Regions from separate parts of the Arthrobacter sp. JUb119 genome, predicted to be linked through region 1. Evidence: riboswitches for the same ligand, from Rfam matches in the RefSeq annotation. Region 1 holds a riboswitch; each other region holds the start of a gene.

What was found. A riboswitch is a leader RNA that binds a small molecule or an ion and turns the genes downstream of it on or off. The one in region 1 is predicted to bind thiamine pyrophosphate.
Region 2: linked by a shared signal. The riboswitch ahead of thiM (hydroxyethylthiazole kinase) and the one ahead of thiO (glycine oxidase ThiO) in region 1 are both predicted to bind thiamine pyrophosphate.
Region 3: linked by a shared signal. The riboswitch ahead of M2368_RS16570 (ECF transporter S component) and the one ahead of thiO (glycine oxidase ThiO) in region 1 are both predicted to bind thiamine pyrophosphate.
Region 4: linked by a shared signal. The riboswitch ahead of thiC (phosphomethylpyrimidine synthase ThiC) and the one ahead of thiO (glycine oxidase ThiO) in region 1 are both predicted to bind thiamine pyrophosphate.

The regions. Positions count from the first base shown of each region.
Region 1 is NZ_JANUFE010000001.1:278,272-286,002, forward strand. It holds gene M2368_RS01405 (mechanosensitive ion channel) at 1-86, shown strand, start outside; gene M2368_RS01410 (GNAT family N-acetyltransferase) at 170-1,129, opposite strand; TPP riboswitch at 1,209-1,313, shown strand; gene thiO (glycine oxidase ThiO) at 1,311-2,408, shown strand; gene thiS (sulfur carrier protein ThiS) at 2,435-2,680, shown strand; gene M2368_RS01425 (thiazole synthase) at 2,683-3,504, shown strand; gene moeB (molybdopterin-synthase adenylyltransferase MoeB) at 3,501-4,646, shown strand; gene M2368_RS01435 (GNAT family N-acetyltransferase) at 4,720-5,256, shown strand; gene typA (translational GTPase TypA) at 5,404-7,311, shown strand; gene M2368_RS01445 (hypothetical protein) at 7,292-7,729, shown strand.
Region 2 is NZ_JANUFE010000005.1:317,161-324,891, forward strand. It holds gene thiD (bifunctional hydroxymethylpyrimidine kinase/phosphomethylpyrimidine kinase) at 1-550, opposite strand, end outside; gene thiE (thiamine phosphate synthase) at 547-1,188, opposite strand; gene thiM (hydroxyethylthiazole kinase) at 1,181-1,975, opposite strand; TPP riboswitch at 1,965-2,059, opposite strand; gene M2368_RS14710 (GntR family transcriptional regulator) at 2,094-2,462, opposite strand; gene M2368_RS14715 (hypothetical protein) at 2,459-3,796, opposite strand; gene M2368_RS14720 (hypothetical protein) at 3,783-4,013, shown strand; gene M2368_RS14725 (aldehyde dehydrogenase family protein) at 4,078-5,511, shown strand; gene M2368_RS14730 (amino acid permease) at 5,591-7,039, shown strand; gene pgm (phosphoglucomutase (alpha-D-glucose-1,6-bisphosphate-dependent)) at 7,036-7,731, opposite strand, start outside.
Region 3 is NZ_JANUFE010000007.1:116,152-123,882, reverse strand. It holds gene M2368_RS16590 (chorismate-binding protein) at 1-595, shown strand, start outside; gene cls (cardiolipin synthase) at 606-2,102, opposite strand; gene M2368_RS16580 (aminodeoxychorismate lyase) at 2,269-3,144, shown strand; gene M2368_RS16575 (ATP-binding cassette domain-containing protein) at 3,141-5,468, opposite strand; gene M2368_RS16570 (ECF transporter S component) at 5,465-6,073, opposite strand; TPP riboswitch at 6,139-6,259, opposite strand; gene M2368_RS16565 (DUF4235 domain-containing protein) at 6,344-6,586, shown strand; gene mnhG (monovalent cation/H(+) antiporter subunit G) at 6,643-7,047, opposite strand; gene M2368_RS16555 (MrpF/PhaF family protein) at 7,047-7,313, opposite strand; gene M2368_RS16550 (Na+/H+ antiporter subunit E) at 7,315-7,731, opposite strand, start outside.
Region 4 is NZ_JANUFE010000001.1:88,076-95,806, reverse strand. It holds gene M2368_RS00480 (MaoC family dehydratase) at 1-60, opposite strand, end outside; gene M2368_RS00475 (MaoC family dehydratase N-terminal domain-containing protein) at 63-509, opposite strand; gene M2368_RS00470 (hypothetical protein) at 611-886, opposite strand; gene M2368_RS00465 (DUF2797 domain-containing protein) at 974-1,915, opposite strand; gene M2368_RS00460 (GTP pyrophosphokinase) at 2,157-2,933, shown strand; tRNA gene M2368_RS00455 (tRNA-Met) at 3,016-3,092, opposite strand; tRNA gene M2368_RS00450 (tRNA-Thr) at 3,140-3,211, opposite strand; tRNA gene M2368_RS00445 (tRNA-Thr) at 3,745-3,816, shown strand; TPP riboswitch at 4,090-4,197, shown strand; gene thiC (phosphomethylpyrimidine synthase ThiC) at 4,194-5,936, shown strand; gene M2368_RS00435 (DEAD/DEAH box helicase) at 6,029-7,731, opposite strand, start outside.

The DNA of each region.
Region 1 (7,731 bases):
CGGCCCGCACGCTGAAAAAGATGGAGGCCCAACAGACCACCAATGGCCCGGACTCGACGCCACCGGCATCGAGCCCAGGCATCTAACCACGCATCACAAAACCTGAGGGACAGATAAGAAGTCGCGGAATCCAAGACCGGATTCCGCGACTTTTTTGATGCCCGCCAAGCTACTGCTGCGTGCCCCACGGCAAGGGCATGACCGCAGAGCCGCCATCGGTACGCAACCGTGCGTAGGTGTGCACATCGATGCGTTCTCCGGCAACCAGGAATTTGCCCCGTTCGATACCTTCGTGCAGGAAGCCGTTGCTTTCTGCCACATGCTTCGACCCGGGATTATTTGCCCGCAATCCCAGCTCCAAGCGGTACAGTCCCAGCTCGTCGAACAGGTAATCCACCAAGGTTGCCACGGCGCGGGTGGCCAGCGACCGGCCCCGGTAATTCTGGTTCATCCAATACCAAATCCACGCGTTCCGATTGGCCGGGTCTACCGTACCGCACACCAGTCCCACCAGCCGATCCCGATATGCGACGGCCAACGCCTGCTGGCGTTCCCCGGCCTCCAGCAGTGCGCGAACATACGACTCAGCCTTTTGCGGGGAATCGGCGTCGCCTTGGCGCAACATGTCGGGGTTCGAGGAAAATGCCTCGTAGACCGCTTCGGCATCCGAAAGGCGCAGCCGGCGCACCGCGAATTCACCGTCGGCATGCACGGCTTCCTCCGGTCCTGCAGATGGCTGCGGATGAGCGGCGGCCGTGCCCTGGTGGAAGAGCAGCTGCCAGCGGCCCTGCTCATGGATCCACAGTGAACTGCGTTCGCTGGGGGAACCGGCGAGCAGCTTCCAGCGCAGCAGCACCAGCTGGTCTGAAAGCTGGAGAGCCACCGGGCTTTCGACTTTCAACGCCCCGGCATCCCGTGCCGGCTCCCGGGCCAGCTGGGCAATGATGGCCTCGCGATCATAGACTCGCCCGCTGGCTCCCACCTCGGCGAACCGAGGATGCAAGCGCCGCTGCAATTGCTCCTGGCTATGGCGTTGGCTGGATTCCAAGAGTTCTTGCTCCAACGAGATGATGGTGCTGGATAGCGCAGAACCTTGGGGAAGCACGATAGGGAAGTCATGGAATGCCATGTCAGCAAGTACATCACAGAAGATGACGGAACTGCTTTCAATGAAGTTCGACTTTATGAGCTGCATCATGCTTATAATCGCTGTAATCCGCGGGAGCCTGAATCGACCAGGCTGAGAGGGCACCGAGCCGACCGCTACACCTGATGCGGGTCATGCCGCCGTAGGAAGGAAGCGTGCCCTTGTGCATGTCAACATTGTTGGCGCCGGGATAATCGGCCTGGCCGTCGCGTTCGAGCTGGAATCACGCGCACACACCGTCACCCTCATCGATCCGGCACCCGGCCAAGGTGCAAGCTACGCGGCAGCAGGAATGCTGGCCCCGGCAGCTGAAACGGTCTGGGGCAATGGCCCGTTGCACCAGCTGCTTGCCGCCTCGAATGCCGCCTATCCGCAGTTCATCGAGCGCATCGCATCGGCCACCGGGCAACGCCCGGACTACTTGCAGAACTCCACGCTCGTTGTCGCCGCAGAGCCTGCGGACCGCGAAGCCCTGCACGAGCTGGCCGAACTGCAGATATCCCTCGGCCTGTCAGCGCAAAAGCTGCTGCCCAGCCAAGCCCGCAAGCTCGAACCAGCCTTGGCCGCCAATATTGCTGGCGCGGTCCTGTGCCAAGATGACCACCAGGTCGACCCTCGATCCATCGTCAAGATCCTGTTGGAGCATCTGCGTCCGCACCTGGTCGAGGAACGGGCGCAGGCACTGGTGACCGACGGGAAGCGGACCACCGCTGTGCGGACCGCATCGGGCCGAATCCTCGAAGCGGAGCAGACCATCGTGGCCACCGGTCTTGGCACCCTCGATGGCTTGAACGAACTTCCGCTGCGCCCGGTCTACGGGGACATCCTCCGGATCCAGGGACCAGCAGGCCCGCCGCTCATCACCCGCACCATCCGCGGCCTCGTGCACCGGGAACAGGTGTATCTGGTGCCGAGAAGGGACGGCAGCCTCGTCCTTGGCGCCAGCGTCCGTGAAGACCGGCAACAAGCGGTGAACATTGGCGCGATGCACCTGCTGCTGGACAACGCGAGAAAGCTGGTCCCCGGCATCAGCGACTGCACGCTGAACGAGGCAACGGCCCGGGCACGTCCCGCCACGCCAGATGACCGGCCGCTGCTTGGACGCCTTGATCCAGGGCTGCTGCTCTGCACCGGGTACTCCCGGCACGGCGTGCTGCTGGCTCCGCTGGGCGCAACGCTCACTGCGGATCTCGCCCACGGCCACCAATCCCACCCCTTGCACCAGGCTGTGGATCCCCACCGCTTTGCCAACGCAACCTAGACCGCTCACCGAACGGAGCAGCAACCATGACAAGCATCGGCATTAATTTCAATTCACGGCAACTGAACCTGGACGAAGGAACCACCCTTCGCGAATTCATCAGCACGCAAATCGGCAAGGAACTGGACGCCAACTCGGTGGCCGCTGACGGCAGCAAGCTCGGAGTTGCCGCCGCCGTCAATGGCGCTGTCGTTCCACGCAGCGCCTGGAATAGCTACCTGCTGGCCGAAGGGCACAGCATTGAACTCGTTACCGCGGCCCAGGGAGGCTAGGCATGGAAACGCGCAACATCACCGAGCTGGACATCCACAGCGACCCATTCCAGATCGCCGGACGCACCTTGTCCTCGCGCTTGATCCTCGGCACCGGGGGAGCGAGTTCGCTGACCACCCTGGAAAGCGCCCTGCAGGCCTCCGGAACGGAGCTGACCACCGTGGCCATCCGCCACTTTTCGGCGGCCGGCGCAGGCAACGTGTATGAACTGCTGCAGCGCAACAACGTGATTGCGCTGCCCAACACCGCTGGATGCTTCACCGCCCGCGATGCGATCCTCACCGCGCACCTGGCCCGTGAAGCTCTGGAAACCAATTGGATCAAGCTCGAAGTCATTGCCGATGAGCACACGCTGCTGCCGGACCCGCTGGAACTGCATGCGGCCACCGAGCAACTAGTGGCCGACGGGTTCCAGGTCTTCGCCTATACCAATGATGATCCGGCACTTGCCCAACGCCTGCAGGACGCCGGGGTTGCGGCAATCATGCCGGCCGGAGCGCCGATCGGCTCGGGCCTGGGGATCCTGAATCCGCACAATATTTCCACCATCGTCTCCCGCGCGCAGGTACCGGTGATCCTTGACGCCGGGGTGGGCACCGCCTCGGATGCGGCCCTGGCCATGGAGCTCGGCTGCGACGCGGTGCTGCTGGCCAGCGCGGTGACCCGGGCGCACAACGCGCCGCTCATGGCCAGGGCCATGAAGGATGCTGTGCGTGCCGGGCGCGCCGCGCGGCTCGCTGGCCGGATCCCGCGCCGCGATACCGCACTGGCCTCCTCGCCGGCCGAAGGCATGATGCAAACCCTGGTCGGTGACTTCTCGTGAGCCGGGAAGCCCTGGTAGCACCCGGCGCGCAGCTGGAACCGGAAGAGCTGGCGCGCTACTCCCGGCACTTGTCCCTGCCCGGGGTGGGAGAAGAAGGGCAACGCCGCATCGCCAACGCCAAGGTGCTGGTTATCGGAGCCGGGGGCCTGGGCAGTCCCATTGCCAGCTACCTGGTCGCTGCGGGAATCGGCACCCTCGGGGTCATCGACGATGACACCGTCGAGCTGTCCAATCTGCAACGACAAACCATGCACCGGCAACAGGATGCAGGGCGCCTGAAAGTGGATTCGGTGCGGCGGATGGCCCACGAGCAGAACCGGAACGTCCAGATCATCACCGTGGATGAAAAGCTGGATGAATCCAACGCCGTGGCGCTTTTCAGTGAATACGACTTGGTCATCGACGGCAGCGACAACTTTGCCACGCGGTACCTGTCCAATGATGCCGCGGAAATCACCGGCACCCCGCTGGTGTGGGGAACCCTCGTCCAGTTCTCCGGGCAGGTGTCCGTCTTCGATCCGCGCACCGGCCCGATGCTGCGTGATCTTTTTCCTGAAATCCCCGACGCGGACTCCGTGCCCAGCTGCGCCGAAGGAGGAGTCTTCGGCGCACTGTGCGGCGTTATCGGTTCGGTGATGTGCGCCGAAGCCCTGAAGCTCATTACCGGAATCGGGACCACACTGAGCGGCAAGCTCTGGCTCTATGATGCGCTGGAAGCCAGTGTGCGGACCCTCGAATTCGCCAGGGATCCGCAACGTGAGCCGGTGACCGGGCTGGGGGAGTACCAGCCGGTTTCCTGCGCTGTCGACGGGCATGTCCCGGAGCTCACGGTTCAGCAGCTAGCGGAGCTGGAAGCGGATGAACCGGTATTGCTGGTGGATGTGCGCGAATCCTGGGAACGCGACATCATAGCGATCCCGCACAGCCAGCACCTTCCGCTCGCGCAGCTCAAAGAACGGGGACTGGGAAAGCTCGCGCACGGCGCTTCGGCGGTCGTATTCGTGTGCAAAACCGGTGCCCGTTCGCAGCAGGCGGCGCGGATCACCATGTCCGGTCGGGATGCAGGCATTGCGGTCTACAGCCTTAGCGGCGGAACCGTGGAATGGGCCAGGCAAGTGCGGGGCCAGCAGGTGGCCTACTAGGGCTCAGGCGCATCTTTGGCGCGCAATTCACCGGTGGGAGGTGGAGGCGCTCTGGCATACTGGCGCTATGACGTTGGGAAAGACGCTGGAGATCCGTGAATTGGAAAGCCAGGACGAACAGCAGGCAATCGATGCCCACCACTTGATGCTTCGCGAAGACTTCGAGTTCTTGCCGACTTGGTCTGCAGCCGAGGACTGGGAGGACTATATCTACCGGATGAAGGCCGGGCGCCGAGGCGAGCACATTCCAGAAGGCTGGGTTCGCTCGGCGCTGTTCGCCGCCTTTGACGAGGGGGAACTGGTTGGCCGGGTTTCCGTCAGATATGAAATCAACGAGAGCCTGTTTCAGGTCGGCGGACATATCGGCTATGGTGTAGTTCCCGAGTATCGTCGCCGTGGTGCGGCACAGGAACTGTGCAAATTCGGGTTGCAGGAACTTCGCGAATCAGGAATTGAACATGCGCTGGTTACCTGTGATTCCGATAACATCGGTTCAAAATCCACCATAGAAAAATGCGGCGGCTTGCTTGACGCTGAACTCCCGGAAATTGAAGTCAACTTTGGGCCTAGCAAGCTGCGTTTTTGGATGCCAACGCGGTTAATCCGCTGAATTCTTTGCGACAGATACATGAAATTCCTGTATGTTCTGACACAGATCAACAGACTATGAGTCTCGAGCGCGTAAACTGGATTGTTGGGTCGACTTTGGCCCCGACTCCACAGACCCAAATTTTCGAGCGGAAGTGAGCCTTCACGCATGTCAGCAAACACCATTACTCGCGATGAACTTCGCAATGTAGCCATCGTTGCGCACGTTGACCACGGCAAGACCACCCTCGTCAACGCCATGCTCCAGCAGACTGGCGCATTCGACAGCCATGGTGAAACCGAAGATCGCGTGATGGACTCAGGTGAGCTGGAACGCGAGAAGGGCATCACCATTCTTGCTAAGAACACCACCGTGTTCTACAACGGCCCAGCAGCCGAGGGCAAGAAGATGACCATCAACGTCATTGACACCCCAGGCCACGCCGACTTCGGTGGCGAGGTGGAACGCGGCCTGTCCATGGTTGACGGCGTGGTTCTGCTCGTTGACGCATCCGAGGGCCCGCTCCCGCAGACCCGCTTCGTGCTGCGCAAGGCATTGAGCGCCAACCTGCCAGTGATCATCGTGGTCAACAAGACCGACCGTCCCGACTCCCGCATCGATGGCGTCATCTCCGACTCCATGGACCTGCTGCTGGGCTTGGCTTCGGACTTGGCTGACGAAGCTCCGGATCTGGATCTGGACGCAATCTTGAACGTTCCTGTCGTCTTCGCCTCGGGCAAGGCCGGCTACGCTTCGATGAACCAGCCTGGCGATGGCACCCTGCCGGACAACGAAGATCTTGAGCCACTGTTCGAGACCATCATCAAGCACGTTCCTGCACCGACCTACACCGAAGGTGAAGTCCTGCAGGCCCACGTCACCAACCTTGACGCTTCGCCATTCCTTGGCCGCCTGGCGCTGCTGCGCATGATCAACGGCACCTTGCGCAAGGGCCAGCAGGTTAACTGGGCCCGCCAGGATGGCACCATGAAGCAGGTCAAGATCACCGAACTGCTGGCCACCCAGGGCCTGACCCGCGTTCCAGCTGACGAAGCTGGTCCAGGCGAGATCGTTGCAGTTGCCGGTATCGAAGACATCATGATCGGCGAGACCCTCACCGACCTTGAGAACCCTAAGCCGCTGCCACTGATCACCGTTGATCCACCTGCGATCTCGATGACCATCGGTATCAACACCTCGCCACTGGCTGGCAAGGTCAAGGGCGCCAAGGTCACCGCACGACAGGTCAAGGATCGCCTGGACAAGGAACTGATCGGCAACGTTTCGCTGAACATCCTGCCTACCGAGCGTCCAGATGCTTGGGAAGTCCAGGGCCGTGGCGAATTGGCACTGGCCATCCTCGTTGAGCAGATGCGCCGTGAAGGCTTCGAGCTGACCGTTGGCAAGCCACAGGTTGTTACCAAGATGGTTGACGGCAAGGTTCACGAGCCAATGGAACGCATGACCATCGACGTACCTGAAGAGTACCTGGGTGCTATCACCCAGCTGATGGCATCGCGCAAGGGCCGCATGACCGACATGGCTAACCACGGCACCGGCTGGGTTCGCATGGAATTCATGGTTCCAGCACGTGGCCTGATCGGCTTCCGTACCCGCTTCATGACCGAAACCCGCGGCGCCGGCATTGCTGCTTCGCTGGCTGAAGGCTACGAGCCATGGGCAGGCCCAATCGAATACCGCATCAACGGTTCGATCGTTGCCGACCGTTCAGGCGTTGTGACTCCATTCGCGATGATCAACCTGCAGGAGCGCATGAACTTCTTCGTGAAGCCAACCGAAGAGGTTTACGAGGGCATGATCGTCGGCGAGAACTCCCGCGCCGACGACATGGACGTGAACATCACCAAGGAAAAGAAGCTCACCAACATGCGTGCTGCTTCCTCGGACTCGTTCGAGAACCTGACCCCACCACGTAACTTGACCTTGGAAGAGTCGCTCGAATTCGCTCGCGAAGACGAGTGCGTTGAGGTTACCCCGGAAGCCATCCGCATCCGCAAGGTTCTGCTGAACGCCAACGACCGTGCCAAGGCTACCCGTGCACGCGCTCGCTCCTAATAAGCGCAAATCCCTCGGCAGCAACTTCTCCGCGCTCTGGCGCGGTGTTGTTGCCGCCGTGGCAGCAGGATTATTCGGGACCGCAATCCACGCCTCCATCAGCTATGTCGGAAACGACATCCCGCTGGTTTGGGGTGTGGGTCTGGCCTGGCTCCTGCTCGGGGTTCTGGTGTACTGGGCTGCGGTTTCTTCATCGAAGCTGTGGGCCGGTGCGCTGGGGTTCATCGGTTGCTATGTGACCGTTGGCCTGATTTCCTATGTGGGCGATGACCAGCTGATCTTGGGCATGGAGTACTACAAGTACCTGCCCGGGCCAACGCTGGCCTCGGCCTTGTGGATGTATGGAATGGTTATTCCATCGGTGATTGCCCTGCTGTGCTCCTTGCGAGTGCTGCGCAAGCAACAACGCCAGAACTGAAA
Region 2 (7,731 bases), on a different contig from region 1:
ACACCAGGGCATCGGGGCAATCTGCCCCGGCCAGGTGCCCGCCCTTGGCCAGCACCAGCGTGTCGTGCTTGGCAGCCAGCCGCTGGGCCTGGCGCAGGGCTTCGTCCCAGAAAGGGGCCACAGGCTCGCGCAGCAAGCTGGCCAGCTCCAGCAGGTTCGGGGTAATCACCGTGGCGCGATCCAGCAGCGAATCAAGGGCGGATTCGTCGTCGAGCAGGCGATCCCCGCTGGTCGCCACCATGACCGGGTCCAGCACGACGGGGGCGTCAACAGTTTCCAGCCAGCGGGTGACTGCGCGGATCACCTCGGCGTTGGCCAGCATCCCGATCTTGATCGCATCGATGCGGATATCTGTGCTCACGGCTTCGAGTTGCGCGAGGACGAAATCGCCACTGATCGCCTGAACTCCGGATACCCCATGGGTGTTTTGCACAGTCAAAGCGGTGATCACGCACATTCCGTAGCCGCCGTTGGCGGCAATGGCCTTCAGATCCGCTTGGATTCCGGCGCCGCCGGAAGGATCGGAGCCTGCGATGGATAGGATGTTCATTTCGAGGCCTCCCAGGCTGCGACCAGCTGCGCGCTGGCAAGTTGCGGATCTTCGGCGTTGCAGATGGCGCGGACCACGGCCAGGCCTGCGCCGCCGCCGGCGCGGATCGCGGCGGCATCGTCTTGGGTAATTGCGCCGATCGCTACGCAGGGCAGCTTGGCCAAGGCAGCGGCTCGCGCAAAGCCGTCCAGCCCCAGGGGAACAGGATGGTCTTTTTTCGTCGGAGTGGCGCGGATGGCTCCTACACCGAGGTAGTCGATCACCGAGGCGTCCTTGTTCGCCTGGGCCAATTGCTCATCGCTGGAAGCACTCAAGCCGATGATGCCCTCGCCAATGATCTGGCGAGCCAGCTGTACCGGCACATCTTTTTGCCCGATATGGATGCCGTTCACTGCTGCGCCAGCAGCCCGTGCCGCGAGGTAGACGTCAATGCGGTCATTGATCAGCAACTGGGCTTTGCCCTCGGTGAGCTTGGCAGCCGCGCAGGCCAGCTCGAAGAATTCCCGGGCGCTTTCATCCTTGGCGCGCAGCTGGATCCACCCGATCCCTCCGGCGACGGCGCCCTCGATAACTTCCAGGGTGCTGCGTGGGGTGCAGCTGGCAGTGTTGGCTACTAGATAAGCGCCGTAATTATGCATGGTTCAATTCCTCGTACTTCAAAGTTTTCAGTTCCCCGGGATCGGCAGCCGACAGCGCATCAAGGAAGGCAACTGCGAAGCTGCCCGGACCGGAGCTGCCAGCCAGGGCCTTTTCCGCGGCCAGGCCATAGAAACCGTGGGCTGCGATGGTGGCCTCGAACGGGTCATCGTGGACCGCAACCATTCCGGCGCAGACCGCGCCCAAGGCGCAGCCGCCACCTGTCATCTGGGTCAAGCCAATTCCGTTGGTTTGCACCAAGACGGTACGCGTGGCGTCGATGATGGCGTCAGCCTGGCCGGAAATGGCCACTACGCAGTCGTTTTCCGTGGCCAGTTCGCGTCCCGCCGCCAAGGCGGCAGAAACCTCATCCAAGGCATCGACACCGCGCGAAGCAGATTGCCGGCCGGCCAGGGCCAGGATTTCCGAGGCGTTGCCGCGAATCAGGGTCGGGCGTTGCCGGACAATGCGCCGGGCAAACTCCGTGCGCACCGGAAGCGCTCCCACTGCCACTGGATCCAGGACCCAGGGGGTGCCTGCAGCGCTCGCCGACTGCACAGCTTCTTCCATGGCGGTCAGCTGTTCAGTGCTTGGAGTTCCCAAATTCACCAATACGGCTGAAGCTGCCTGTGCGAATGGGCCGGCCTCTCCGGGCAGATCCGTCATGGCCGGGGAAGCCCCGGATGCCAGCAGGACATTGGCGGTGAAATTGGATACGACGGTATTGGTCAGGCAAAAAACCAAAGGTGATTGTTGCCGGTATTTTTGGGCAACTGCATGCAAAGCCATGCGACATCCCTCCGCTAGCGTGAACTAGATCAGGTTCTACGGGTCTTATCTCAGTCGGTTGATCCGACACCCCGTGTCACTGCCATAGAGCGTACGCACAACCGGTTCCGAGGACAAGTTACTTACGCTCGCGCCGCGCCACCAAGGCCTTGAGCGTGGCCGCATCCACCTTCTGCGCGGCCGCCAACGCCCAGAGGTGATCCACGGCGGCCAGGAGATCTTCACTGGTATCCACCGGCTGCGGCCGCTCGTTGACCACTGTGCCGGCACGGCGCCGGGAGGTGATCAGCTCTTCGGCTTCCAGCTCCTTGTAGGCGCGCGCCACTGTACCGGCAGCGACGCCGAGGTCCGTGGCCAGCGCACGCACAGTAGGCAGCTTGCTCCCCGAGGGCAGATCTCCCAAGGAGATCAGTGAAGCAATCTGCGAGCGGATCTGCTCATAGGGCGGGGTAGCTGCTTGGAGGTCAACACTGATCTGCGTGCTCATGAAGTAGCTGCCGGCTGATGTTCCCGCACGAAGGCGCTACCGGGGCGCTCTAGGAAAATGACTGCTGGGACAACGAAGATGAGCAATGCAAAGAGTCCCAGCCCGGCCGGGAATCCGTAGCCAATGAGCAGCATGGCTACCACTGCACTGGTGTTAACACGCATTGAACGCAGTTCCAGGACCTTGCGGTACCAGATTTCTTCGGCCGACGAGACAGCCCAGGGAATAATTGCCCGGCGGGAGAACCAGACGAATCCAAGATGGGTTGCCAGCAACAGCAGGATCAAGCCTGCAACCATTGTCTTGCCTGGAGGCACGAAGCCCCACAAATAGTCCAGCGGCGGATCGAGCAGAAAATAGGTGCTGGTGGCAAACAGCAAGCCAGCGGCGATGTAGGACCACAAGGGCAGGGGCGCGTGGTACTTGGGTGCTGCAGACGCCTGCCGGGCCACCGTGCTGACGTAGCTGAGATAAAGCGCATTGAGAACGGCATAGCTCAAAGCCGCACCGGCAAAGATCATTAAGATCCACGTAGTTCGCTCATTGGTAGGCATCTGGAGCTCGTCATCCAGTGGCAAGAATGACCAGCCGATTGCAACGCTGAGCAAGGTGAGTGCTGCAGTGACGTATTGCAAGGTGAATAGTTGATCACGCAAACGCGAGAAGGCGGTCCGTTCCCTGGTGGTGGATTGAGCTGAGAATGTAGAGCGCGGTCCCCAGAAGAGCAACGTGAGGGCTACCGCAAGGGCGCCATAGCTAACGAACTCGTACTGTCCATCCGGCGAATTAGCCTGCGAGTAATTGACCACCGACACGGTGAAGGCCAGCAAGACGATGCCGATATTGCGCATCAAGCGGTTGAGCCAGACCGTGCGCAACGCTTGGTTGTCTTCGACCGAGATGCCGGCCAAGGCAGGTTTTTTCAGGATAACTACGGTAATCACAGCCGCGGCCACGATGATCCCTGCCAGGGCCACGATGAATACCGGGAGCATCTGTGTGCCCGGCAACCGCCCATCATACGGACCCTCCGACGTGTATGAATAGATGCCGTCAAAATCAAAGGTCGTGAATTCCGAGGCCGGAACGCCAACGAGCCCTTCGACTTTGGACGCCGGCCACAGGGAGCCGACCGCGATCAGCAGCAAAAGCCCAACGAAAGCCCCTAGGGCCTTGGGAAACGGAGTTGTCAGGCTGCGGGCCTCTAATGAAGCGGTGCGCACTGGCTGGAGTTCCTTGGGCCAAGTGAACAAGCCGATGAGGTAAACCAGAAGAACCCAGATCCCCGGAGTGAGTGCTTCAGCGAGAGCCGAACCTGAATTGGGCTCGGTCATTGAAACGCGCCAGGTCTCAGACAAATCCCATGAGGTTGAAGCAAAGAATGCGATCAATGCGCACCAGAACGAGTGGGATCGGGCCCGGTCGATAGCTGGTGTTCCACGCCTGTGCGCCACCGAACGCAACCAAACGCAGATGATTGCGGCAACGAAAGCGATGGATATGGCGCTCGCCGAGAACTGGTTCATGGAAATCAATGTATCAACTATTTGATACATATTGAATCCTCTGGCGAATTAAACGATGAAAAATAGTCCCAGTGACGTACGCTCAAATCATGGGTCTGTTTACTTCCACTCCGTTGCCCGAACCGGTCGGTGATTCCGCACCTCCGGTGGACGAGCATCCATCGCGCATAGCAACAGTTCTGAGTCATTTGCGGCGTTCTGCGGACACGCGGATCACGCATCCGCGACGCTTCCGCCTTCAGCAGCTCAAGGCACTGGAGAAGATGCTGGAAGAGCATCTGGAAGACTTCGTCCAGGCCTTGGCCGAGGACTTGGGCAAGAGTGCCACCGAAGCCAAATTCTCCGAAATCGACGTGGTGCGCGCGGAAATAGATTTCGCCCAGCGCCACCTCGTTGAGTGGATGGATTCCACCAGTGTCAAGGTTCCGCTGGCCTTGCAGCCAGCCATGGCCAAGGTCGAGCCGCGCCCGCTGGGGGTCGTGCTGATTATCGGAGCCTGGAACTATCCGGTTCAGCTGGTGCTCGCACCGCTGGTCGCGGCCATTGCTGCCGGCAACGCTGCGGTCATCAAGCCATCCGAGCTGGCTCCTGCGACCTCAGGCGCCTTGGCCAAGTTCCTCCCGGTCTACCTCGACGAACGGGTTTACGCGGTAGTTGAAGGCGGCGTGGATACCTCCACCGAGTTGCTTGCCGCCCGCTGGGACCACATTTTCTACACCGGCGGCGAACGCGTGGCCAAGATCGTGGCTGCCGCGGCCGCGAAGCATCTGACGCCTACCACCTTGGAATTGGGCGGAAAATCGCCGGCCGTGGTGGAGAACGATTCGTTGGCTTCCGCGAAGCGCTTGGCTTACGCCAAGTTCATGAATGCCGGCCAGACCTGCGTGGCGCCGGATTACGTATTGAGCGTGGGCGACTCGTCTGAGCTCATCAGGCGCCTGGGCCAGGCCATCACCAGCTTCTACGGCAAGGAACCGCTGACCCATCCGGACTTTGGCCGCATCGTCAGCCGCAAGCACTTTGAGCGGCTGCTGTCGATGTTCGAGCAAGGCGAGGTGGTTTTCGGCGGCGAGTACGACGAGGATACCTTGCGCATAGCGCCGAGCATCATGCGCAATGTGGACCTCGAGGGAAGTTTGATGACCGAAGAGATTTTCGGTCCGATCCTGCCGGTGATCGAAGTGGAAACCTTCGAGGAAGCCCTCGAATTCATTGCCCGGCGGCCGTCGCCGCTGGCCGCTTACCTGATGAGCGAAAGCCCGCGCCTGCAGTCGATTTTCTCTGATCGGGTGCGAGCCGGCTCCATTGTGCATAATGCTCCGTTGGCCCAGATGATCGTTCCAACCCTGCCTTTCGGCGGTGTGGGACCGAGCGGAATGGGGGCCTACCACGGCAAGCACGGGTTCGAACGGCTTTCGCAGATGCGCTCGGAATTCAACAAAACAACCGTCGTTGATACCTTGAGCGCAATATATCCTCCATATTCATGGGCCAAGCGAAAGATTATTGATCGCTTACTGTAGCGCGGTTCATAGCTTTATGGCTTGTCAGGGTGCTTGGATTGATAGGTTGGAAATTTTCAAGCATCAGGAGATGTAACGCATGACTGAGCCCGCACCGTCCCAGGACGGTCTGAAGCGTGGCCTCAAAGCTCGCCATATGCAGATGATTGCCATTGGCGGCTCGATTGGTACCGGACTATTCGTCGCGTCCGGCGGCACCATTGCCCAAGCTGGCCCCGGTGGCTCGCTGGTGGCCTACGCGCTGATCGGCATGATGGTGCTGCTCTTGATGCAGTCGTTGGGAGAAATGAGCGCCCGGCTTCCGGTCGCCGGCTCCTTCCAGACTTACGCAACGGTCTTCGTGAACCGCCACTTCGGCTTCGCGATCGGCTGGAACTACTGGTTCAACTGGGCCATTACCGTGGCTGCCGAACTGGTGGCAGCTGGCATCATCATGTCCTACTGGTTCCCTGATGCCCCGGGATGGATCTGGGCGGCCATCTTCCTGGTGCTGCTCACCGGATTGAATGCGCTGTCCGCCAAGGCCTTTGGCGAGGGCGAATACTGGTTGGCCGCGATCAAGGTCATCACCGTGGTGGTCTTCTTGATCTGCGGTGTCGCGATGATCTTCGGCATCCTGGGCGACTCCACCCCTGGCTTCAGCAATTGGACCGATGGCGAAGCGCCATTTGTTGGCGGCTGGCTGTCCATCGTCTCGGTCTTCATGATCGCCGGTTTCTCCTTCCAGGGAACCGAACTGATCGGCGTGGCCGCCGGTGAAGCCGAGAACCCCCAGCGCGACATCCCACGCGCCATCAAGGCGATCTTCTGGCGCATCATGCTCTTCTACATCGGCGCGATCTTCGTCATTGGCATGCTGATCCCGTATATGGATCCATCCCTGCTCTCTTCCGAGGCATCGGATATCACCACCTCGCCATTCACCCTGGTCTTCGAACGTGCGGGCGTAGCCTTCGCCGCGGCACTGATGAATGCGGTGATCCTGTCGGCTATCCTCTCCGCAGGCAACTCCGGCCTATATGCCTCTGCGCGCATGCTTTATTCGATGGCGTTGGACGGCAAGGCTCCAAAGATCTTCGCCCGCTTGAACAAGCGCGGCGTTCCCATGCCGGCAATGCTGCTAACCGCCTCGGTAGGCCTTTTCGGCTTCCTGACCGCGATTGTCGGCCAGGGTTCGGCATATACCTGGTTGCTGAACGTTTCGGGTCTCTCCGGCTTCATTGCCTGGGTGGGTATCGCAGTGTGCCACTACAAATTCCGCAAGGCATATATTGCCAGCGGGCAGGATCTCGCGAACCTGCCGTACAAGGCGCCACTGTTCCCGTTGGGACCGATCCTGGCTTTCGTGATCCTGATCGTGGTGATCGTCGGCCAGAACTACCAGGCGATCGTGGATGGAAACTTGCTGCAGATGGCTTCGAGCTACATTGGCCTGCCGATCTTCCTGCTGCTCTGGCTGGGCCACTGGCTGGCTACCCGCAAGCAGCCAGCCGTGGCCATCGATCCATGGACCGCAAAGCTGCACTAGCCAGCTAGCGCAGCATCAACAATCACCCGAGCTTCAGCCAGCACCTGCTGCAGATGCTCGGGTGATTTTGTTGATTCTGCATAGATCTTGTAGATGTCTTCTGTGCCCGATGGGCGCGCGGCAAACCATGCGTGCTCGCTGGAAACCTTCAAGCCGCCAATGGGGAAGCCGGCCGCTTGCGTGGCCTTGGCGGTAATCGGATCCGATGCCAGTTCGGTAGCGGTGACCATCGATGGGTCCAGCTTGCCCAGTACGGCCTTCTGCTCGCGGTTTGCGGGCGCGTCAAAGCGGTCGTAGAAGCTGGGGCCGTGGCGCTCTACCAGTTCGGCATGCAGCTGGCTGGGGCTCTTGCCGGTTACTGCGCGGATCTCGCTGGCCAGCAGGGCCAGCATCAGGCCGTCCTTGTCGGTGCTGAACGCCTTGCCGGAGAAGTCCAAGAAGCTCGCCCCGGCCGATTCCTCGCCGCAAAAAGCGACCCTGCCGGAAGCCAGCGGTTCAACGAAGTACTTGAAGCCCACCGGTACCTCGCGCAGGGTCCGGCTGTGGGAAGCCACCACCTTGTCGATGAGCACCGAGGAGACCAGGGTCTTGCCGATCTGGGCATCACCTGGCCACTGCGGACGGTGGGTGAGCAGGTAGTCGATGGCCACGGCCAGGAAGTGGTTCGGATTCATCAGGCCGGCATCCGGGGT
Region 3 (7,731 bases), on a different contig from region 1:
GCGGGCCGAGCCGATCAAGGGCACCCGGCCGCGTGGCGAAAATGAAGAATCAGATCTCGCGTTGAAGCATGATCTGGCCACCCATCCCAAGGACCGGGCCGAGAACATCATGATCGTTGACCTGTTGCGCAACGACCTGTCGCACCATGCGGTTCCCGGGTCGGTGAAGGTTGCCCGGCTGTGCGCGGTGGAAACCTACGCGACAGTGCACCAGATGGTCTCCACCATCGACGCCACGCTATCCGCCCCGCAGCTGGCCGCCGAAGCCCTGCGCGAAGCTTTCCCGCCGGGCTCCATGACCGGTGCACCGAAGCTGTCCACGATGAGCATCTTGGATGAGCTCGAAGAGCACCGTGCCCGCGGCCTGTACTCCGGGGCCGTGGGGTATCTGGGTGCTGATGGTGCCGCCGATTTCTCCGTGGTGATCCGAACCCTGGTGTGCGACCGGCTAGCTGACCAGTCATGGCGGTTGAGCCTGGGCCTTGGCGGGGCAATCACCGCTGATTCGGTGCCCGCTGAAGAGTGGGACGAGGTCATCACCAAATCCCGCGGCGTGCTTCAAGCACTGGGCGCCAGTTTCCCGCAAGACACTTAAGCCAACTGAATTATTGCAAGGTGGCCGTCAAGCGAGCCACATTGTCGATCCAGCGTTGCATGCGAGGACGGCGGCGCCACTGCGAGAGGGTGATTTCCGAGGAAATCCCGCGGTAGTGGTTCTGCACCTGGTTAACCGCATCGACCATTTCCTTGCCCAGCAGCATCACGGAAATTTCCATGTTCAGGCTGAATGAGCGCATGTCCATATTCGAGGATCCCACCACGGCCACGTCGTTATCCACGGTGAAGCACTTGGTATGCAGCACCATCGGTGCCGGGTAGCGGTGAATGCGCACGCCGGCTTCCAGCAGCTGCTGGTAGTAGGACTGCTGCGCGTGGTGCACCAGGAACTGGTCGCCCTCTTCGCAAACATACAATTCCACTTCTACTCCGCGCTGGGCGGCAGTGGTGATGGCATAGAGCAGCGAATCGTCTGGAACGAAGTAGGGGCTGGTGATTTCCAGGCGTTCGGAGGCAGAATAGATCAGCGTATTGAACAGCCTGAGGTTGTTCTCGGTACCGTATCCGGGGCCGCTGGGCAGCAGCTGCGCCAGGGTGGAACCGGGACGTTCCTCATAGGCCAGCGGGTGGCGGGCCTCGGCCATGTCCATCAGCACTTCCTGGTCGTCGTCCTCCTGCCACCAGTCGGTAGCGAAAGTGACGTCGAGGCTGCGCACCAGCGGACCTTCGACCCGGAGCATCATTTCAACCCATTCGCGGCCCACCTTATGCGAGGACTCGCGCTTGTAGCCGGGTTCAATCAGGTTCTGGCTTCCGGTGAAGGCCACCTCGCCATCAACAACGAGGATCTTGCGGTGGTTGCGCAGATCCGGGCGGCGCCAACGACGGCCGATCAGGTCGATGGGCAGCATCGGGCGCCAGTTGATACCGGATTTCTTCAGCCGCTTCTTGAAATCCTTGTAGCCCTTGACGCGCAAGGTTCCCAGGTGGTCGAAGAGCAACCGGACGTGCACGCCGCGCTCCGCGGCCGCTTCCAGCGCATCGAGTACCGGTCCAACATAATCCGGGTCATCGCCCATGATGTAGAACTGGATGTGCACATAGCGGGTGGCGTTATCGATTTCCTTGCGCATGGCATCGAGCGAAGCCCGGTAATCGGAAATGACCTCTACCTGGTTGCCGCCTTCCAGCGGCATGGCACCAAGATTGCGGTTGAGCATGACTGCCGATTCGACCCATTCCTCCTGGGAATGGAATTCTTCGGGCAGCTGCATGTGGCTCGTGGCCTTCATGATTTCATCGTGCGCACGCCGCTGCTTTTCCAAGCGGCGGCGCGACAGGTGCGGATTGGCGAAAAGCCAGTATGCGACAAGTCCCACAACGGGCAGGAAGAAGATAGCCAATAGCCATGCCATGGCGGTGGTGGGGCGCCGGTTGCCCGGAACGATGCCGATCATGAAGTAGCGAACCGCTAGCTCTATTGCGACCAGCACGCTCCAGAGAACGCCGCCAATCTGCAAGAAGACTTCATTACTTGGCCACACTCGGGCACCCCCTTGGCTACACCCCGCGAATTCGGCATTATCGGCCTCTGATCTGCGATGTACAGGCCAAAATCCTTCGCTTAGCTTATCGAACATTGCCGGACTTGTCTGAATCTCCGCCTGCAGAAATCGCGCAGAAGACGCTGGGGTTCGATAATCTGTCTTTATGAGCTCACTTGTATTCTTGGATCCGGCCTATCCGGCTGGTCGTCTTGCAGACATCACTGCACCGCAACTTCTGGTCACAGCACAGGGAGTGACGCGAGGTGATGGCATCTTTGAATCGATGCTCTACACCAACCAGGCCGTACGCAAATTCGAAGCGCACCTGGCACGCTTGGCGACCTCGGCTGAAGTTGCCGACTTGGCCATTCCCGATGCGCGCAGCTGGTTTGCCGCGGTAGATACCGCTGTGGCCGATTTCGATGCCACCGGCGGCGCTGAAGAAGCGGTGGTCAAGCTGGTCGCCGCGCGCGGCGAGCACGACAATGATCCTGCCATTTGCTGGGTCACCGTGACCCCTGCCCCGGCCTTGGGCAGGGAACAGCGTGAAACCGGTGTGGATGTCCTGATGCTGGATCGCGGCTACGACTCGAAGCTGGCCGAACGTGCGCCATGGCTCATGATGGGCGCCAAGACCCTTTCCTATTCGATCAACATGGCCGCCCTGCGCTACGCGCACAAGCACGGCGCCCATGATGTCATTTTCACCTCCGCCGACGGGATCATCCTGGAAGCTCCGACCTCGACCGTGCTGGTAGCCCAGCGCGATGGCGAGACCAAGCGGCTGCTGACCCCGATGCTTGAAACCGGCATCCTGCCAGGCACCACGCAAAGCGCCATTTTCGACGCCGCGGCCCAGGATGGCTGGGAGCTGGGCTACGGCCCGTTGCGCCCGGAAGACCTGTACCAGGCCGATGGCGTGTGGCTGGTTTCCTCCATCCGCCTGCTGACCCCGGTGCGCACCATCGATGCCAAGCCGTTGCGCCTGGACGCTGAGCTCCATGAAGAGCTCAGCGCCCTGAGCGAAGCAATCCGCTAGGACCACACCAAGTTGTAGGTCCCTGCCAGCACGGCCGCAGCCATTGCGGCCGTGCCAAACAGGATCCCCGTGGCCAGCACCATGCCATCACGCCAGGTGAAGGTGGCCGTGCGAATCCATGTACGCTTGGCCGTGCCAAACCCCTTGGCCTCCATCGTGGTGGCCAACCGTCCGGCGCGGCGAATCGCTTGCACCAGCAAGGCCAGCACCTGGCCGAGGGTTGCCTTGATGCGTTGGCCCACGGTGCCGAAGTTCCCGACACCGCGAGCGCGCCGGGCCAGCGTGAGCGTGGTGAATTCTTCCACCATCAACCCGAGCAATCGCATGCCGGCCAAGGCCCCGAGCACAAACCGGTGGGGTACCTTCAGCTGCTGAGACAGCGCCCCGCCCAAATCGCTTGGATTCGTGGTGGCCAGCAGCAAGATGCACGGGATGGCCAGCGCGAAAGCGCGCAGTCCGGTGGCAATGCCCCCGGCCACCGATCCCTCGGTGATGCTGAAGGCGCCGAATTGGGCGTAGACCATGCCGCTATCCTGGCCCACCAAGGCGATGCCCCACGCCGCAAGGATTCCGGCAATCAGCAGTGGCCACGCGCGCTTGAGGAATTTCAGCGGACTCAGCCCTGCCAGGGGGAAGAACACCACGGTCGCCACGATCACCACCAGCGCCGAAACCCAATCCAAGGTGGTGATCAACGGCAGTGTTGCCGCAGCCACCGCACCGAGCTTGGCCAGCGGATTGATCTTCGCCAACCAGCTATGCCCTACCGGCGCATCAAGCACCGGCCCCTGTCGCGGGGTACCAGCTTCCGGGGTGCCGGCAGTGAGCACCAGGTCCCTTGCTTTGAGCACCGAGGCAAAGTGATCGTCGTGGGTCACAGCAATGATCGCGGTGCCCTGCTGCAATTCCTCAACCAGCAGCCCGGCCAGTTCCCTCCACGTATTCGCATCCTGCCCGAAGGTCGGTTCGTCGAGGATCAGCACCTGGGGGGATGCGGCCAGAACAGTGGCCACGGACAAGCGCCGCTTCTCGCCCCCGGAGAGAGTGAACGGGTTCGCGTCTGCCAAATGCGCCAGGCCCAAGCGTTCCAGCAACGCGTCCACGCGCGCTTGGACCTGGGCCGGCTCGTATTTCGGCGCATCGGCGCTGCTGGCCTGCGCGCGGCTGGGAGCGAAAGCCAGCTCTTCCCGAACGCTCTGGGTCACGAATTGGTGTTCGGGTTCCTGGAACACCGAACCGATCCGCCCAATCAATGCACCGGCCTTCCAGGCAAACGGGGAGTTGCCCAGACCGTCGGCCAGTTGCGCGGTGGCCGCCAACCCGCCGTCGGCCGGGACGAGCAATCCGCCCAAGGTCAAGGCCAGCGTCGACTTTCCAGCGCCATTCTCACCGCGAATCACCGTCGCGGTGCCCGCTTGCACATTCACGTCCACCGCTTGGGTGCGCGGTGCCGTGGCGGTGCGGGCGGATACCAGCTGCTGCGCTTCCAGCAGCATGGCACCGGCACCGTTCGTTGCCCGAGCCACCTGCGGGAAGTAGCCTGGAATCCACAGCCCGGCAGCAGCCAGCTCCTCGCGCACCGTTTCATCGGTGTACAGCTGCTGCGGGTCCAGATCGTGCGCGACTCCCCCACCGGGCTGCAGCACGATAACCCGGTCCACATGCTGCGCCCAGGCTTCAATCCGGTGTTCCACGACGACCAGCGTGGCACCGGAAAGCCGGGCGGCGTTCAGCACCGCATCGCGCAAGAGCTCAATGCTCTGCGGGTCCACATTGGCAGTCGGTTCATCGAGCAGCATGACGCTGGGTTCCATGGCCAGAATGCCGGCCAAGGCCAACCGCTGTTTCTGTCCGCCGGAAAGTTGCTGGGTGCGGTGCTCGAAGGACAGCGCACCCAGACCCACAGCGTCCAGCACTTCGGGGATCCGCTGGCGGATCAGTTCGGGATCCATTCCGAGATTCTCGGCGCCAAAGGCCACATCATCGGCGACCCTGCTTTGCACTACCTGGGTTTCCGGGTCTTGCTGCATCAAGCCCACCGGGTGGCTCCGGATGAAGGCATCGCTGCCATCTATGAGCAGCCGGCCAGCGACCTGATCGTCCTCATCCGCTTCCAGCAACCCGGCCATCGCGTGCAGCAAGGTTGACTTGCCGGCGCCCGATGGACCGACCAGCAGCACCTTCTCACCGGCGTGGATCACAAGGTCCAGTCCCGAGATGGCAGGATTCTGCCTCTCGGAGTGCTGCCAGCCGAACCCCGTTGCGGTGATGGCGGCACCGCGCTGGGTCAGCGAGGCTGCGCCGGAATTGGCAAAGGAACTCATTTTGCGCTTTCCAGGTGCGCACGCCGGCTCGGCAGGGCGCTCAATGCACCGGTCTTCGCCAGTCCGCGCGTGGCCAACCAGGACAGAAGCCCTGCGACGACTACGCCGGAAATGCCGGTGGCGATCACGTGGAAGATCTTCATTCCGGCGGTGTACTCAACATAGTAGGCCAGGATGTAGGCCTCGGAAATGCCGGCGAACAAGCCGGCGAACAAGCCTGCCAGCAGCGCCACGCCCAGGTTCCACTTGCGGTAGCGGAATGCTGCGAAGACCAGCTCTGCACCCAGGCCCTGGACCAGGCCGGAGATCAGTACGGTCAAGCCGTAGTGCGAGCCGAGCAGCGCTTCAACCACAGCGGCCAGCAGCTCGCAGTAGATTGCGGCGCCTGGCTTGCGGATGATCAGTGCGCCGAGCACCGCCGGGAAGAGCCACATGCCGGTGAGCAACGCGGTGGCTGGCGGGAAAGCTGCAAAGGCGAGCGAGAACAGGCCATAGCCGGCACTCCACGCCCAGAAAATGACCCCTGAAGCGACGGCGATCACCGAGGCGACGACGATATCAACTACACGCCAGCCGGTCCGCTGCTTCGAAACTGTTTCGTTCATTGCTGGTCCTCCTGTGGAAAGGAGGGGAGATGGACGGAATGAGGGCATACTGCCGCGCCTATCCGCATCCGAGATGCTCGACTTCCTTCGCCGGTACTAGCCGGGGCAGGTTCGAGGGTCTGCGATCTATCGCACTCTCAGCGTCTTGCGACTTTTTAAAAGTCTGACGCTCCCCTGTCGGAATAATTACTGCTCCCCCACCATACCGCAGGTATGCTGGGCAGAGGAACGATATGTCAAGAGCTTGATCGCGAGGAAAAAATGGATAAAGTGCAGAAACTTGCCACTACCGGTATCACCGTTGGCGCTGGCATGCTCGGCGGCAAGCTGGTTGATTTCCTTTGGTTGAAGGCAACCGGCAGCAAAGCACCACGCAAGGGCACTGAGGAAGCAGCGGAAGCTTCTTTCCGCCGTGCCTTAGGCTTCGCAGTCGTTTCGGCCCTGGTCGCAGCAATCCTGCAGACGGTGGCTGACCGCAGCGCCAACAAGGTTGTTGCCAAGTTCACCAAGTAAGCTTCGGCGTTGAGCCAAAAGCGGGAGCCGCCCAGAGGGGCGGCTCCCGCTTTTTCTCAATCTTGTTCGTCTGGCGATCCGGTCTTGGAAACCGGGGTGGTTCCGGTCGGCGGTGTTCCGTTGACCTTGTTGACCACGTGGCTCAGCTCATCGGAGAACAGGGTTTCCTTGGCAGCGTGCTTGGTCCGGTAGCCGGAACGGCCAATCATGTGGGCCGAAACCGGTGCGGTCAATAGCTGCATTCCCCAGGCCAGCACGAGTACCGGGACCACAGCCCAGCTGCGCAGGTAAATGGCCAGTCCAGCGAAAATCAGCAGGAAGCCGAGTACCTGCGGTTTGGTCGCTGCATGCATGCGGGTGAGCATGTCCGGGAAGGTCAGCAAGCCGATACCTGCGATCAATGACATCAGGCAGCCAAGGATCAGCAGGACGGCAACGAGGACATCGAGGAAGATTTCCATTAGGCGTTCCTCTGATCCGAAACGAAGCGCGAGACGGTCACCGAACCGATGAACCCGAGCATGCAGGCGGCCACGACGAACAGCAAGTAGTCGGTGTGCTTGTGCAGCACCATTTCCAGGCACAGCGCGGCGGAGATGATCAGCAGCATCACGTCCAGGGCCAGCACCCGGTCAAGGATTGACGGCCCCTTGGCAACACGGACCAGGCAGGCGACAGCACCGAGCCCGAGCATGATGCCGCAGATCCAAATGACGATATCCAGCATGTTACCCCTTCCTCGCATCAAAGTTCGGTCCGCATTCGCTCTTGATCGCTTCGTACTCGTCTCGGCTGCCAATAGCCATGATCAGCCGGCGTTCGATGTCCCGGATGCCGGCACGCGCCTTCTCCACGTCCGCAGGCGACTCGATGTCGATGTAGTGCAGGTACAGCGTCGACGAGCTGCGGTCCACGTCGATCACGAAGGAGCCCGGGATCAGCGTGAGCACGTGTCCCACGGTCATCACGATCAGGTCCGAGTCGGTGCGCAGCGGGACCGCAATGACCGCGCTGCGGGTGCGCTTCCCGCGGACCAGCGCCAGCCAGGCCACATGGACGCTGGCGGCGAAGACCTGTCCGAGGAACCAGATGAACAGCTTCAGGCAGTACCAGGCATTGATCCGGCCCGAAAGGACCACCGGCGG
Region 4 (7,731 bases), 190 kb from region 1:
GACCTGCACCGTGTGCGAGCCAATGACCTGGCCCTTTTCGAGGCTTTCGAATTCAATCATGCTTAGTCCTCAGCTCGTACCAGTAGCGATGAAACGGTGGTTGCGATCTTCTCGCCGGCCACGGTGGTTATTTCCGCGCGGGTGGTGATCATGGCACCGGCACCCATTTCACGGACCTGGTCCACGTAGAGCTCGGCAAGCAGTTCATCGCCGGCAACGATCGGACGGTGATGGGTGAAGCGCTGGTCGGCGTGCACCACGCGGGAGAAGTCGATGCCGCTGGCAGGGTCGGCAATCAGCTGCGCGTCAGCGCGCTGGGCGATGATGATCGCGAAGGTCGGAGGGGCAACGACATCGCTATAGCCCAGCTCGCGAGCGGCCTGCACATCGTAGTGCGCCTGGTTGGCGGCCTTGGTGGCCTTGGCGAATTCGCGGATCTTTTCGCGGCCTACCTGGTAGGACTCGCCGGCAGGGTAGATGCGCCCTACCAGGTCGGGGTTGATGCCCATGGATTCTCCTGAACGTTGTTGGAAGTGGCCAGGCGAGGCTGCCGCCGGATACGGGACCCGGGCGCAGCCAAGCGGTCACACGGTGGAATTCTTGCGGAGCCCTAGTCCTGCCCGTCCGCCGGGCGCTTCTTGGCTCGAGGGGCCGCCAGGCCATTGGCAATGCGCCACTGGCGCGCATCCCTGGCGCGGACAACCAGTCCGGCGATGTGGCAGAGCATGCCGATGACCATGATGCCGATTGCTGTGTAGACCGTTGGCAGCGATGGAATGTTGGCGCCGATGATGGCCAAGATGATGCCTGCGCCCATGATGCCCATGGCAGCGAAGACGAGCTTCTTATAGCGTGATGAGGCCGATTCCCAAGGAGTGTTGGTCATGGTTCAAGTCTAGTTCAGCTCCGGCTGTGTCCGCTCATTGAGGCCGGGGCATTTCCCCGTGACTCCCCCGACAACGCTGGGCCTGATTCAGAACAGGGCGGATTGCTCTTCCCTGAAATCTGCGCAGTTCTCCACGATGGCGACCTCGCGGGTCTTCAACTCGGCGGCATCCAGCAGGCGCACGGTGGTGCCTTCGCCGCTGTCTGCGAGGATGCTTTGCCCCAGCACGCCGCGGATGCGCAGATTCACGGTGTTCCCGCCCAGCGCGGTATTCCAGGCATGCAGCGCATGGGTATCCCAGGCGTCTACTACCGGGCGGGCGAAGGCCGGTTGTTCCCACAGCTCGTCGCGCAGCTGCACGCCGTAGGTTTCCAAGCCCCGCTGGGCGCCAAGGAAGGACCGGGCCCGGCTTGCCGCTTCGGAGTTGATCTGGTCCAGCTGGGCGTAGTCCAGTTCCCAGCTGGCCAGTCCCTTGATCTTGGACTTCTGCCGGACTTGCTGGCTCAGGCCCACGTGTTCAGTGACAAGGTCTTCGAGCACTCGAATAGCGGCTCCATCAGCGGCGCGGGCAATATAGCGGGCAATGACCGCTCCCTGCTGCGCCAAGCGAGTCCATTTGCTCTGGGTTGAGGTGGTACCGACTTTGGTCGCCCCATGGGCGAAGCTTGCGACATACAAGAAGTGCGGCTGCTCCAGGTACTTGCGCATGCCTTCCGGGGCTTCGCCGGTCTTGTGGAAATGATGCATGAACTTCGAATGATCCAGCCGGTGGCAGCGTTCGCACTGGGTTCCGGTACGCAGCGCTTTGTTCTTCGGGCAAGGCAAGGTGTTGCGAGAGCCATCGCTGTTCATCGTGATGTAGCCCAGGCAGAATTTCAGTTCGCCGATGCGCAAGCTTAGGGAACGGTTGGCTTCCAGGTATTCGGTGCTCCATTTTTCCGCTTGCCTAAGCCGGAGCATGGGGGCGCGTTCATGCTCTGAGAAGCTGATGCCGTGGCAGAGCTGCCGGTGGTCGCTGGCGAATTCCATCGATGCCTTCCTCGAAGTTACCTCTTCAACGATAGTTCACCGGACATGGCTAGCTCCTGCAAGGCAGGTTGGCCGGCGCCTGCAGCCCGAAAGTTTGCTGGACGAATTCCCGATTCGTTCTGGCCTAATTCCTAGGAGAAGCCCTTAGGCTGGAACTGCACCGGAACCGTACCGCGGGCCGGGCCATAATCTGCTGAGGTGATCCAGGATTTCTGTCCCATTTGATGACAAGACTCGTGCAGTGGCCATCGCAGCTGCCGAGACCGCCCCTTCGCCGGCCGAGCTGCAGCGATTGACGCAGGCTTTCCGCCATGATTTCCAGCGTTTCATGATGGAGTACCAGTTTGCGGTGGACGAGGTGCTGACCAAGGTCTCGATCTTGCGTGAAGAGTTCTTGTATTTGCACAATTACAATCCAATTGAGCACGTCACTTCCCGGGTGAAAACTCCGGAGAGCATCATGCGCAAGGTCTCCCGCCGGAACATCTCCCCGTCCCTGCCGGCCATTCGCGAGAACATCAGCGACATTGCCGGCGTGCGCATTACCTGCAGTTTCGTCAAGGACATCTACAAGGTTCTGAACACGCTAACCTCGCAGAATGACCTGAAGGTCCTCCAAATCAAGGACTACATCAAGAACCCGAAGCCCAACGGCTATAAAAGTGTCCATGCGATCGTGCAGATCCCGGTCTACTTATCCGATGGCCCGGTCGATGTCGTGGTGGAGCTGCAGATCCGTACCATTGCCCAGGATTTCTGGGCAAGCCTGGAACATAAGATCTTCTACAAGTACGAGGGCGAAGTTCCAGAACATCTAGTGCAAGAGCTTGCCGACGCGGCGGCCATGGCGACGAAACTCGACATGCAGATGCAGCGCTTGCATACCGAAGTCCACGGCCATGATGCCAATCAGGCACCGAGCCAAGAGGCGGATTTCGATACGACAGCGATCCAGGGGCTGCTGTCGCTGGCTCAGCAAGCCAAGGACGGGAACCAGGAGAAGGACTTGGATCACTAGCCGTTCATGCCCTCGAAGGACAATGCTGCTTCGGGGCCGGAAACCAAAAAAGATCCTCGGCCGAGGCCGAGGATCTTTGATTTGGTAGCGGCGCCGGGACTCGATCCCGGGACCTCACGATTATGAGTCGTGCGCTCTAACCAGCTGAGCTACGCCGCCACAAGTGAGAAGCAATCCAGTAGAAGCCAAGAATGCTTCTCACTCAGAGCCCCCTGCCGGAATCGATCCGGCGACCTCGTTCTTACCAAGAACGCGCTCTACCACTGAGCTAAGGGGGCAACGAGTAAATACTCTACACGGATTTCCCGGCAAAGAAAAATCGGCGGATCACCCCGGAAAAGACCAGGAGAATTCTGTAAAACCACTAGTCAATGACTATTTATCCTCTTACTCGCTACCCCGGGGACGAAGGGTGGGACAAAAAGTGCCCTGGTGACGATGCTCACGAGAGTGCTCCTCGCGGTCAATCGCGGATTTGCCATGACGCGCAGGATAGAATCCCGCGGATCATCCCCGGTGGCCAAGCATCGAATTACCCCGCTTGGAACTTCGGAACGCTGACACCTTTTCCCACTCCAGAACCCCTGACCGAGCGGCACTTGGGCAACACCCGATCCACCTAGGCGCCCAGGCACGGCTCCGGTGCCCGGCAGCTGGATCCCGGGCCGTGAACCGGGGTGCTGGAAACCGCCAGGAAGGCAACAGCTCCTTGCCGCCCATTCCGGTCTTGAGTAGGAATATTGTGACCTCAGCAACAAATTCCCGACGGATTTTGCAAACCTCAAAAACCTGTGTAAAGTATTTACCTGTTGCCCCCTTAGCTCAGTGGTAGAGCGCGTTCTTGGTAAGAACGAGGTCGCCGGATCGATTCCGGCAGGGGGCTCGAAATAAGAGAGGCAATCTGGTTCCAGATTGCCTCTCTTTTCGTTTATCCCGCAGATGCCGTGTAGCCACTGCGAGCATGGCCCAAGGCGCACCCCAAGCTGCAGCACCGGCTATCGGCCGCGTCTTGCGCCCCGGATTCCAGGTGCCCCCGGCAAGAGTCTCCGGCCAATGAAAAGCATCCTGGCCCGCCACAGCCGGCCCTTCCCACTTCCTTGATGTCAGGCCCTGACCACTGGGTTTGCGTTTTCTCCTCGCAAGCGTGCTAAGTTGTTCGCGACCACACGGGTGCCCTGGCAAGGGCTGAGATCGGGCTATCGCCGTCCGCGACCGTTGAACCTGTCCGGGTAATGCCGGCGAAGGAAGTGAGTTTCCCCAGTGGAACAAATTGAACAGCACCCTGCCCACACCCTTGCCTACCGTGAATCTGCGGGAATTTCTGTTCCCGTCACGCAGATCCAATTGGCAGACTCCCCCAATGGACAGCCCAACGAGCCGCTGGCGGTATATCGCACCAGCGGACCGGGAAGCGAGCCCACCCAAGGCCTGCAACCCTTCCGCGAGCGGTGGATCCTGGAACGCGGGGACGTGGAAACCTATGCAGGCCGCGAACGCAACCTGCACGACGACGGACGCTCAGCGGTCCGCCGCGGCACGGCCAGCGCGGAATGGGCCGGACGCTCAGCCCCGCCACTGCGGGCCGTTGGCGGAGCCCGCGTGACGCAGATGCACTATGCGCGTGCCGGGATCATCACCCCGGAAATGCGCTATGTGGCCCTGCGCGAGGAATGCGATGTCGAGCTGGTGCGCAGCGAGCTCGCGGCCGGGCGAGCCATCATCCCGGCGAACATCAACCACCCGGAATCCGAGCCGATGATCATCGGCAAGGCGTTCCTGGTCAAGATCAATGCGAATATCGGCAACTCGGCGGTGACCAGCTCCATCGCAGAAGAAGTCTCCAAGCTCCAGTGGGCGGCCAAATGGGGCGCGGACACGGTAATGGACCTGTCCACCGGAGATGACATCCACACCACCCGCGAGTGGATCATCCGCAACTCCCCGGTCCCCATCGGCACCGTGCCGATCTACCAGGCGTTGGAGAAGGTCAACGGCGAAGCCAACGAACTGACCTGGGAGATCTTCCGCGACACCGTCATTGAGCAGTGCGAGCAGGGCGTGGACTACATGACCATCCACGCCGGGGTGCTGCTGCGCTACATCCCGCTGACCGCCAACCGGGTCACCGGCATGGTCTCGCGTGGCGGGTCCATCATGGCCGGCTGGTGCTTGGCGCACCACCAGGAGAATTTCCTCTACACCCACTTCGATCAGCTGTGCGAGATCTTCGCGCAGTACGACGTGGCCTTCTCGCTGGGCGACGGGCTGCGCCCGGGCTCCATCGCAGATGCGAACGACGCCGCCCAGTTCGCCGAGCTGGACACCCTGGCCGAGCTGACCAAGCGCGCCTGGAAGTACGATGTGCAGGTGATGGTCGAAGGCCCGGGGCATATCCCGTTCCATCTGGTGCGCGAGAATGTGGAACGCCAGCAGCAGCTGTGCGACGGGGCGCCGTTCTATACCCTGGGCCCGCTGGTCACCGACATCGCCCCGGGCTACGACCACATCACCAGCGCCATTGGCGCCACGGAGATCGCACGGTACGGGACCGCGATGCTCTGCTACGTCACCCCCAAGGAGCATCTGGGACTGCCCAACCGGGATGATGTGAAGACCGGGGTGATCACCTACAAGATCGCTGCGCACGCCGCCGATCTGGCCAAGGGCCACCCGGGTGCCACAGCGCGGGATGATGCGCTGAGCAAGGCGCGCTTCGAATTCCGCTGGAATGACCAGTTCGCGTTGTCCCTTGACCCGGTCACCGCACAGGAATTCCATGATGAGACCTTGCCGGCCGAGCCGGCCAAGACCGCCCACTTCTGCTCCATGTGCGGGCCGAAGTTCTGCTCCATGCGCATCTCCCAGGATATCCGCGACGAGTACGGCTCGGCCGAGGCGCAAGCCGCATTGGCCGGGATGGCGCAGAAAAGCAAGCAGTTCCTGGAAAGCGGCGGCACGGTCTATCTCGGGGACGGGATCCCGGTGGGAACTCCTGCTCCGTAAATAGCCTGCGGCGCACGAAAAACGCCCTTGGGGCAAGCTTTCGGCTTGCCCCAAGGGCGTTATTCAATGCTGTTCAGCTGCGTGCGACTGGCTTAGTAGTCGCGACGTCCACCGCTGCGGCCCGAGTCGCTGAAGCGATCCTTGCCGCCGCGTCCGCCGCCGCCGAAGCCGCCACGTCCGCCGCCGCGTCCGCCACCGAAACCGCCACGGCCGCCACTGCGTCCGCCGCCGAAGCCACCACCACGGCCGCCACGGAAGCCACCGCGGTCGCCTTCGTCGTCACGGCGCGGGCTGCGGCCATTGTCGAGCTCGAGCTCGATGGCTTCGCCGCCGATGCGGGTCTTGGACAGTGCACGCCACTGGTCCTTGCTCAGCTCTGCTGGCAGCTCGACCAGGGTGTGGTCTGAACGGATCTCGATGCCGCCGATTTCCGAAGAATCGAAGCCGCCCTCGTTGGCCAGTGCGCCAACGATCGAGCCCGGCTGCACGCGGTTGCGTCGGCCTACGGCCAGACGGTACATGGCGTTGCCTTCGGCAGCGGTCTTGCGGGCACGTGGACCGCGATCGCCACGGTCACCGCGTTCGCTACGCTCGCCGCGCTCTGGGCGATCCATGCGTGCCTTCTTCGAAGGGGACATGACTGGTTCGGTCATCAGCAGCGGGCGGCCGCCCTGGGCCATCAGAGCCAGTGCAGCTGCGATTTCCAGCTGGTCCAGGTCTTCGTGCTCGGAAGCGAACTTCTCCACGATTTCGCGGAAGGTGGTCAGGTCCTGGCCGCTGATGGTCTTGTCGATGCGATCGGTGAACTTCTGGATACGACGGTCATTGACCGAATCCAGCGAAGGCAGCTGCATCTGGGTCACCGGCTGGCGGGTAGCCTTCTCGATGGCACGCAGCAAGTACTTCTCGCGCGGGGTCATGAACAGGATCGCGTCGCCCGAGCGGCCAGCACGGCCGGTACGGCCAATGCGGTGCACGTAGGACTCGGTGTCATGCGGGATGTCGAAGTTGATAACGTGCGAAATACGCTCAACGTCCAAGCCACGAGCTGCCACGTCGGTAGCAACCAGGATATCGATCTTGCCCGAGCGCAGGTTTTCCACGGTGCGCTCACGCTGCTGCTGAGGGATGTCGCCGTTGATGGCAGCCGCGGTGAAGCCGCGGGCCTTCAGCTTGTCGGCCAGGTCCTCGGTAGCCATCTTGGTGCGGACGAAGGTGATAACGCCTTCGAACGACTCGGATTCCAGGATGCGGGTCATGGCGTCCAGCTTGTGGGCGCCCATGACCTGCAGGTAGCGCTGGGTGATGTTGGTGCCGGTGGACTGCTTGGACTTCACGGCAACTTCCTGCGGGTTGCGCAGGTATTCCGAAGCGATGCGGCGGATGGTGCGTGGCATGGTTGCCGAGAACAGGGCAACCTGCTTGTCCTCCGGGGTAGCTTCCAAGATCTTGTCGACCTCTTCGGCGAAGCCCATGCGCAGCATTTCGTCGGCCTCATCAAGGACAACGTACTGCAGGTTCGACAGGTCCAAGGAACCCTTGTTGATGTGGTCGATAACGCGACCTGGGGTACCAACGACTACCTGGGCGCCACGGCGCAAGCCGTTGAGCTGCGGGCCGTATGGCGAGCCGCCGTACACTGGCAGAACGGTGAAGTTCGGCAGGTACTTGGCGTAGGAAGTGAAGGCTTCGGCGACCTGGAGGGCCAGCTCGCGGGTTGGAGCCAGAACCAGGATCTGCGGGGTCTTGGCTGGACCATTGGTGTCAGCCAGCTCTGCCATGCGGGACAGGGCAG